3 regions of the Erwinia sp. 009765445 genome follow, and region 1 is predicted to be linked to each of the others. Evidence: predicted binding sites of a transcription regulator. Region 1 holds the regulator's gene; each other region holds the start of a gene.
The links. The regulator CRP, encoded in region 1, controls carbon source genes, mostly activating them, when cyclic AMP is high. The targets are predictions, from matches to a motif close to ATGTGANNNNNNTCACAT.

Region 1 (3,103 bases):
GGGTTCTTTTATCTCTCACATCAACACGCTGGTGGTACCTGGCGGCAAAATGGGGCTGGCGATGGAGCTGATCATGGGGCCGCTGGTGCAACGGTTAATCGAAGGGAAGAAGATAGAGTAGTGCCCCGACAGTGCGGGGCTCGGGATATTTTACAGCTCAATCACTTCATAGCTGTGAGTGATCTCCACACCTTTGCCCAGCATCAGCGCAACGGAGCAATATTTTTCTGCTGAGAGATCGACAGCGCGGGACACAGCTTTATCGCCCAATGCGTTACCCGTTACGATAAAATGCAGATTGATATGGGTGAAGAGACGCGGAGCCTCTTCACGCCGTTCGGAGGTCAACTTAACCTCACAGTCTTTAACATCGTGACGGCCTTTTTGCAGGATTGAAACCACGTCAATCGCGCTACAACCGCCCGCTGCCATCAACACCATCTCCATCGGGCTGGGTGCTTTATCCCCTGAGTTGCCATCCATCAGCACCTGATGTCCTGATGAGGATTCTCCCAAAAAGGTCAGCCCTTCCACCCATTTGACACGTGCCTGCATAACAAACTCCTCTAATTCATTCAGTTAACACCAGATTACGCTTTAGCAACAAAAACGGCAATGCAGCAGATTTCGCACTATGCTGAAGCGAGACAACAGAAGACACTCGTGCAAAGCTGTGCTACAAACAAGGCTGTAATACTTTCGTCAGTACTCTACAAGCTTTGACGAAACGGAACGACATAACGAGCCTGGCTTCCCACAGAAGCCGAATAAATTTCCTGACAGGGAAACGCTTGACTATTTCAACGCCTGACAGGGAACTCTGCCCCTGTATTTAAGGCACGATGACAACAGAGGATAACAGCGAATGGTTCTCGGCAAACCGCAAACAGACCCGACACTTGAATGGTTCCTGTCACATTGCCATATTCATAAGTATCCATCCAAAAGCACGCTGATTCACCAGGGTGAGAAAGCGGAAACCCTCTACTACATCGTCAAAGGCGCGGTAGCGGTGCTGATCAAGGATGAAGAAGGCAAAGAGATGATCCTCTCTTACCTCAATCAGGGCGATTTTATTGGCGAGCTTGGCCTGTTCGAAGAGGGTCAGGAGCGCAGTGCGTGGGTACGGGCAAAAACCGCGTGCGAAGTCGCTGAAATTTCCTATAAGAAATTCCGCCAGCTGATCCAGGTGAACCCCGACATTCTGATGCGTCTCTCTTCGCAGATGGCGCGCCGCCTGCAGGTAACGTCCGAGAAAGTGGGCAATTTAGCTTTCCTCGATGTGACTGGTCGCATCGCGCAAACCCTGCTCAATCTGGCTAAACAGCCGGATGCCATGACTCACCCTGACGGAATGCAGATCAAAATCACCCGTCAGGAGATCGGCCAGATTGTTGGCTGCTCCCGTGAAACCGTTGGGCGTATTTTGAAAATGCTGGAAGATCAGAACCTGATCTCGGCGCACGGTAAAACTATCGTTGTCTACGGCACACGCTAACCGGCTCTGATCCTCGGCGCAACAGTCTCTGTTGCGCCTTTTTATTTGGTACGGAGTGATGTGGCGTCGAATCATTTATCACCCTGAAGTCAACTACGCACTGCGCCAGACGCTGGTGCTCTGTTTACCGGTTGCTATCGGATGGCTGCTGGGCGATTTGCAAAAGGGATTGCTGTTCTCCTTAGTCCCGGCCTGCTGCAACATCGCCGGTCTTGATACCCCGCATAAACGCTTTTTCAAACGCCTGATCGTGGGCGGTAGCCTGTTTGCCTCCAGCAGCTTTCTGATCCAGTACCTGGGTGCACACCAGGTTCCCCTGCCCGCTATTTTGTTCGTGATGGCGATGCTGCTCGGCGTGACCGGAGAGATCAGCCCGCTGCACGGACGACTGCTGCCCGGCTCGCTGATTGCGGCGATCTTCACCCTCAGCCTGGCGGGAAGGATGCCAATCTGGCAGCCGCCGATGCTCTACGTACTGGGCACGGTCTGGTACGGCGTCTTCAACTGGTTCTGGTTCTGGCTGTGGAAAGAGCAGCCGATGCGCGAAACGCTGAGCCTGCTGTATCGGGAGCTGGCCGGTTACTGTGAAGCTAAATATACCCTGCTGACTAAACTCACCGATCCGGAAAAAGCCCTGCCGCCGCTGCTGGCCCGTCAGCAGAAAGCGGTCGATCTGATCACCACCTGCTACCAGCAAATGCACATGCTGGCCGCCAATAACGATAATCATCACAAGCGGCTGACCCGCGCCTTTCAGGTGGCGCTGGATTTGCAGGAGCATATCTCCGTCAGCCTGCATCAGCCGGAAGAGGTGCAGAAGCTGGTGGAACAGAGCCACGCCGAAGCGGTGATCCGCTGGAACGCCCAGACCATTGCGGCCAGGCTGCGCGAGCTGGCAGACGATATCCTTTATCATAAGCTGCCTGAGCGATTTACCATGGATAAGCAGCTTCAGGCGCTGGAAAAAATTTCCCGCCAGCACCGGGACAATCCGGTCGGCAACTTCTGTTATTACCACTTCAGCCGCATTGCCCGCGTCCTGCGCACTCAGCGCCCACTTTATCAGCGCGACCTGATGGCCGACCGCCAGCGCCGTCTGCCGCTGCTCCCGGCCATAAGAAGTTATCTGTCGCTGACGTCCGCCGCGCTGCGCACCGCCGCCCGTTTTGCGGTGATGCTGACCTTTGCCAGCTCGCTGGCGCTGTTCTTTAACCTGCCCAAGCCCTACTGGATTTTGATGACGGTGATGTTTGTCAGTCAGAACGGTTACAGCGCCACCAGAGTCCGGATCCAGCACAGAGCGCTGGGGACCCTTGCCGGGCTGATTATCGCTGCCGTTACTCTGCGGCTGCAGGCCCCGGAGCCTCTGGTGCTGCTGGTGATGCTGGCAATCACCCTGATCAGCTACCTGTTTATCCGTAAGTTCTACGGCTGGGCGATGATTGGCTTTACCGTCACGGCGGTTTACTCCCTTCAACTGCTGTCACTGAACGGGGCTGATTTCCTGCTGCCGCGCCTGATGGATACGCTGATGGGCTGCCTGATTGCCTTTGGCGGCATGATCTGGCTGTGGCCGCAGTGGCAAAGCGGGCTGCTGCGGCAGAA
Region 2 (3,103 bases), on a different contig from region 1:
ATGGGAGTTAAGCCTACCGGTAACGGTCGTCGTGAATCTTATGCGCATCTGCCAATGCCGCGCATGACCAATACCTACATGCTGGCAGGAAAGTCCACCCCGCAGGATATTATCGAAAGCGTTGACTACGGCCTGTATGCGCCAAACTTTGGTGGCGGTCAGGTGGATATCACTTCCGGTAAATTTGTCTTCTCCACTTCAGAAGCCTATCTGATAGAGAAGGGAAAAGTGACCAAAGCGGTGAAAGGGGCCACGCTGATTGGCTCGGGTATTGAGGCAATGCAGCAGATCTCGATGGTCGGGAACGACCTGGCGCTGGATAAAGGCGTGGGCGTCTGCGGCAAGGAGGGACAGAGCCTGCCAGTTGGCGTGGGCCAGCCTACGCTGAAGCTGGACAAGCTGACCGTGGGCGGCACTGCCTGATTTGACTGCAAGGGCGGAATAATTCCCGCTATTTCAGGCTGTGGGCACATCTGCTTTAAAGGAGCGAATTTCTTCGCTCCTTCCGTTCCCTGCTTATTCCTGTCGATACTCCTGATACACATCCGCGACCTTGTCGAAATACTCCGTCAGATAGTTAATGCATACCTGCACCTTAAGCGGCAGCTTGTCTTTCTGCGTGTAAACCGCATAAACCGGGCGTGGATCTGACTGATAATGTGCAAACAGGATCTCAATCTTGCCTGCATTAATCTCATCAATGACCCACATCAGCGGCACGTAGGCGATACCGCTGCCGGCAACCAGCCAGCGGATCAGCGTCTGAGAATCATTTGTGGCGAACTTGCCCTGTGGCGACAGGCGGGTAGAGATCCCTTCCGGCGCGGTCAGTTCGAAATCATTGTCCGGCCGTACGCTGTATTCCAGCCAGGAAAAATTGCCAATATCAGAAGGCTTCTCCGGCGTGCCGTGTTGCGCCAGGTAGCTTTTTGCCGCGCAGACCACCATCGGCATTGAGCCAAGCCGCCGGGAAAACAGGCTTGAATCCTGCAGTGCACCCATGCGGATCACCAAATCCAGCCCGTCAGCGATCAGGTCCGGAGCCGGGATGCCGGTGACCAGATTCACCGTCAGCCCCGGATACTCTTTCAGCATTTCCGAGGTCATATTCGCCAGCACGTTCTGAGCCATAGTCGACGAGCTGCCGATCCGTAGCGTGCCTACCGGCGTATTGTTGAAAGCGTAAAGTTGCTCATGAACCTGCTGCGCCTCCGACATCATCCGCCGACAGCCCTGGAAGTAGATCTTTCCGGCCTCGGTCAGCCCGATGCTGCGGGTACTGCGGTTGAGAAGTTTGACCTGAAGCTCATCTTCCAGCTTCGCCACGATCTGGCTGACGGCCGAGACGCTCATTTGCATCTGATTGGCCGCCGCCGTAAAGGAACCCAGTTCAACTACCCGTGCAAACACGGACATGCCTTTCAGTCTTTCCATTATTAACTCTGGCTTAAAAGTGATTTAGATCACATTTGGTAGAAAACATATAGTCAGCCGCGTTACTATAGCATCGTCGGGCTACCGTTCCGTCATTCAACTCGTCAAAGTGCTGGCTCCTGAATACGCTATTATTCAAAGAGCGCCGGTTATGATTATCTGACTGCTGGTCGGTCATTCCATCATCATCACCTGTTAACCAGCGGCCTCCTGACCCCGGGAGGTAAGTTGCGTGTGGCGTAAAGCGTACCCGGTAAGGTACTGACAAGGATAAGAGATGAGTGTGCTTCCGGTAATTGTGATATTTGGGCTCTCCTTCCCGCCCATATTTTTTGAAATCATCGTATCATTACTGTTGTTCTGGCTGGTGCGCAGGTTGATCACGCCCACCGGGATCTATGACCTGGTCTGGCATCCCGCTTTATTTAACACAGCCCTGTACTGCTGCCTGTTCTACCTGGTTTCCCGATTGTTTGTCTGAGGTCATAGTGAAAGCGCTAACTAGAAAGATTTCCCGATTCGCCATTACCATCATCCTGGTCATCATTGCTGTCATTGTCATTTTCCGCGCCTGGGTGTTCTATACCGAATCCCCCTGGACCCGAGACGCCAAATTTACTGCCGACGTGGTGGCAATCGCCCCAGACGTCAGCGGCCTGATTTCCGATGTCCGCGTGCGCGACAACCAGCTGGTGAAGAAAGACCAGGTACTGTTTGTTGTCGATCAGCCGCGCTATCAGCAGGCGCTGGATGAAGCGGAAGCGGATGTGGCCTACTATCAAGCTCTGGTCAACGAGAAACGCCGTGAAGCAACCCGCCGTAATCAACTGGGCGTGTCAGCTATGTCCCGTGAGGCTATCGATCAGGCAAACAACGACTATCAGACCAGCGAACACCAGCTGGCTAAGTCGATTGCCACCCGCGATACTGCCAGACTGGATCTGGATCGCACCGTGGTCAAAGCGCCTGCCGATGGTTGGGTGACCAACCTCAACGTCTATCGTGGCGAATTTATTACCCGGGGGTCTACCGCTGTGGCGCTGGTTCAGCAGCATACTTTCTACGTGCTGGCCTATATGGAAGAGACCAAGCTGGATGGCGTGCGCCCTGGCTATCGCGTGGAAATTACGCCGCTGGGAAGTAACCGCGTGCTGCACGGTACGGTCGACAGTATTGCCGCAGGGGTGACCAACAGCAGCAGCACCATTGATGCGAAAGGGATGGCGACCATCGACTCCAATCTTGAGTGGGTTCGTCTGGCACAGCGTGTCCCGGTACGTATTCACCTGGATGAGCAGGAAGGTAACCTTTACCCTTCAGGGACCACGGCGACCGTGGTAGTAACGGGGGCGGAAGATCGCCGTCCTGACCAGATGTCGCCGATGATGAAGCTGATGCACCGTCTGCGCGAGTTCGGCTAAGCGTATGGAGTGGCATCGCTTACGCTTTCCGGGCAAGCTGACCTTTGCCATTTTGCTGGCGCTGCTGATCGGCTTTCATTTCAATCTGGAAACGCCACGCTGGGCCGTGATGACAGCCTGTATCGTGGCGGGTGGTACGGCATTTGCTGCCGGGGGCGATCCCTTCTCCGGGGCGCTCCGCCACCGCGGCATGTTGCGTATTGTCGGAACCTTCCTCGGCTGTATCGCCGCGCTGGCGATTATGATCG
Region 3 (3,103 bases), on a different contig from region 1:
AACAGGGAGTAGATCACCGTGACTTTCCATTTGATGAACTCATCGTTATGGAACACCAGCGTCAGGGTGCCGAACACCGCGACCAGCACGAAGGTGAAGATGGTCATTTTTTCTACTTTGCGGAACATTATCCAGCTGGCAACCAGCGCCAGAGCGGTGGCGACAATCAGCGCACCAGAGGCGACAAAGATGTCGTACAGTTTGTAAAAGATGAAAAAGACCACGAGCGGGAGGAAATCAAGTAACTGCTTCATAAAGGCTTCCAAATACCAGACTGGGGCAAAACATCACGTTATCATTGCGTGCCCCGCAGGGCACGCAATCACCATTAACGTAACAGCATATACAGGCGATAAAGATAGATAATCAGTATGGCCGAAATAAGGTTACTCAGGGCGTTCAGCACCACTGACGCGACGTTGGCTGGCAGCACGGTCAGCGAGGATGCCAGCAGCAATACGGCAATTTTTGCCAGCAGCCAGACGGCCACGCCAGGGGCAACGATCTTCATCTGGCTCCACACCAGACGCATGCTGCTGCGCATGGCCGCGAAGATGCTGATCTTTTCGGTAGCGAGGATTATCGGTGCCAGCGCCAGCACGATAGCGAGGATCACGCCAGGCACGACCAGCACCATAAAGCCCAGTTGCACCACCAGAGTCATGATAAACACCAACAGCAGCAGGCGAGGCAGCATCGGCGCAGAAGCCCCAATCGCCCGAAGCGCGCTGATGCGCTGTCCGGCAGAGACCATCGGGATCAGGCTCAGCATGGCACCCAGCAGCAGGGTATTCCCCACCAGAGAAGCTAAGGTTCCGGCTGCAGAAGCACGTAACAGGATACGCTGCTGGTCAGGTGACATATTCTGCACCATCTCCAGCAGGCTCATGCGCGAGCCGCTGTCGCCTTCCGTCAGAAGGGAGAGCTGATCGGCGCCTGGCGTCAGCGCGTGGCCGATCAGGACGGTGATAAATGAGGTCAGTAGCGAAATCAGCACGATGGTAATCAGCTGATGGCGAAAAAAGTTCCCCGTGTCACGGTATAACGAACCTGCCGTGAAAGACATGTACACTCCTTGAAAAGCCGGTATTAGCGATCCGGCGATTGTACATGGTCTGGCGGCAACCTGGCACCCTGACTTACATAACTTTCAATTAAAGAAGGCATTATCGGCTCAAACCGTTGCGGCAGACCCTGGCGCGCTCTGGCAGGTTAGAGACTCCATTAAGCAAAACGTCTTCACCAGGATGATTGTAGAAATTGATCCAAATCAAATCATTGTTTTTTAAGGAGAATGAAAGAAATGATTTGCATGACCTTTCTGCAAATAAAGGTAAAGATGGCGCAGATAACAGTAAGCAATTGCGTAAAAACGCTTAATGACATGCAAAGGAGTGGTTATGAAATTAACAGCATTGGCTCTGGCGGTAGTGACTCTGCTGCCGGCGGTCGCTTCAGCCCATCAGGCTGGCGATTTTTTCATGCGTGCAGGTACTGCAACCGTCCGTCCAACCGGTGGCTCTGACAATGTGCTGGGGCTGGGTGAGTTCAACGTCGACAACAATACTCAGCTGGGCCTGACTTTTACCTATATGGCGACCGATAACATCGGTATTGAGCTGCTGGGAGCCACGCCATTTCGCCATAAAGTGGGTCTGGAGGCGACCGGTACACTGGCTACCGTGCACCAGCTGCCACCTACACTGATGGCTCAGTGGTACTTTATGGGTAATACCAGCAAATGGCAGCCTTACGCCGGTATCGGTGTTAACTACACCATGTTCTATGACAACGATTTCAACCAGACCGGGCGTGATGCCGGGTTAAGCAATCTGAGCGTAAAAAATTCCTGGGGTGTGGCAGGTCAGCTCGGTCTGGATTATCAGCTGACGCCGGACTGGATGCTCAATGCCTCCCTGTGGTACATGAATATCAAAACCAAAGTCGGCTTTGACTCTCCGGCGGGTCATCAGAGTATCGACACGAATATCAACCCGTTTGTGTTCTTCTTCGGGGCAGGTTATCGCTTCTGACCGCCTTCAGCGGGCGTAAAAAAAGCCGCCTCAGGGCGGCTTTTTACATGGTGCAGCAACTTACTTTATCTGCATGTTATTAGTCACCGAGGTGACGCCTTTCACACTGCGGGTAATGGTAACGGCACGGTTAGCCATCTGCGGTGAGCTGACAAACCCACTCAGCTGTACGCGGCCTTTAAAGGTTTCCACGTTGATTTCAGTCGATTTCAGCGAATCATCTTTCAACAGCTCGCCTTTGACTTTAGTGGTGATCACCGTGTCATCAAGATAGCCGCCGGTGCCTTCTTTGGTTGCTGTCGGCGCACAGGCGCTGACCGAAACAGCCACTACTGCCGCAATAACCATGCCGGTCAGGATTTTCATCAACTTCATTGTCATTCTCCCTGTCATTCTCGATTGGCCTTCGCCGTGATTACAGAATCGCTCTGTAAAAGAAGCTTAGTCCTGAGCGGAAAATTCGCAATCGGATAAGGCCATAAAGAGTGGGAAAATAATGCCTTACCGTGAGAGGTAAGGCACTGAGCAAGGGGATTAGCGCGTGGCGGCTTTTAGACCGGAGACGAAAGCCTTCAGTTCAGCCAGCATAACCGGAGGATTGGCGTGATTTTTCTCGATGATTTTCACGATGGCAGAACCGGATATGGCACCGGCAGCGCCGGCCGCCAGCGCTTCTTGCACCTGGCCTGGCTCAGAAATGCCAAAGCCCTGTACCGACGGCGCGGCATTATATTCGGTCAGTTTAGTCACCAGGTGCTGTAACGACAGGCTTTCACCACGGGTTTCAGAGCCGGTGACGCCAGCGCGCGAGAGCAGGTAGGTATAACCGCGACCATGTGAAGCGATCTCACGCAGCAGATCATCATCAGCATTCGGCGGGCAGATGAAGATAGGCGCGATGTTGTGACGCATCGCTGACTGGCGGAACGGCGCTGACTCTTCAACCGGCACATCCGCAACCAGCACGGAATCGACACCGGCCTGCTGGCAGCGGCTATAGAAGTTATCAATGCCGTTGGAGAAGACCAGGTTGGCATACATCAGCAGGCCAATCGGGATCTCCGGGTATT

Region 2: a site for CRP is predicted at 1,452-1,469, ahead of aaeR (HTH-type transcriptional activator AaeR). Genes of this name have one in related genera too.
Region 3: a site for CRP is predicted at 1,259-1,276, ahead of ompW (outer membrane protein OmpW). Genes of this name have one in related genera too.

What each region holds. Positions count from the first base shown of each region.
Region 1 is NZ_JBYUWC010000008.1:191,169-194,271, reverse strand. It holds gene AC3Y5R_RS10985 (phosphoribulokinase) at 1-121, shown strand, start outside; gene AC3Y5R_RS10980 (OsmC family protein) at 151-555, opposite strand; gene crp (cAMP-activated global transcriptional regulator CRP) at 866-1,498, shown strand; gene AC3Y5R_RS10970 (YccS/YhfK family putative transporter) at 1,557-3,103, shown strand, end outside.
Region 2 is NZ_JBYUWC010000014.1:28,769-31,871, forward strand. It holds gene tldD (metalloprotease TldD) at 1-423, shown strand, start outside; gene aaeR (HTH-type transcriptional activator AaeR) at 517-1,434, opposite strand; gene aaeX (p-hydroxybenzoic acid efflux pump operon protein AaeX) at 1,712-1,915, shown strand; gene aaeA (p-hydroxybenzoic acid efflux pump subunit AaeA) at 1,923-2,855, shown strand; gene aaeB (p-hydroxybenzoic acid efflux pump subunit AaeB) at 2,860-3,103, shown strand, end outside.
Region 3 is NZ_JBYUWC010000001.1:68,289-71,391, reverse strand. It holds gene AC3Y5R_RS00285 (septation protein A) at 1-254, opposite strand, end outside; gene AC3Y5R_RS00280 (YciC family protein) at 329-1,066, opposite strand; gene ompW (outer membrane protein OmpW) at 1,401-2,033, shown strand; gene AC3Y5R_RS00270 (BON domain-containing protein) at 2,094-2,408, opposite strand; gene trpA (tryptophan synthase subunit alpha) at 2,568-3,103, opposite strand, start outside.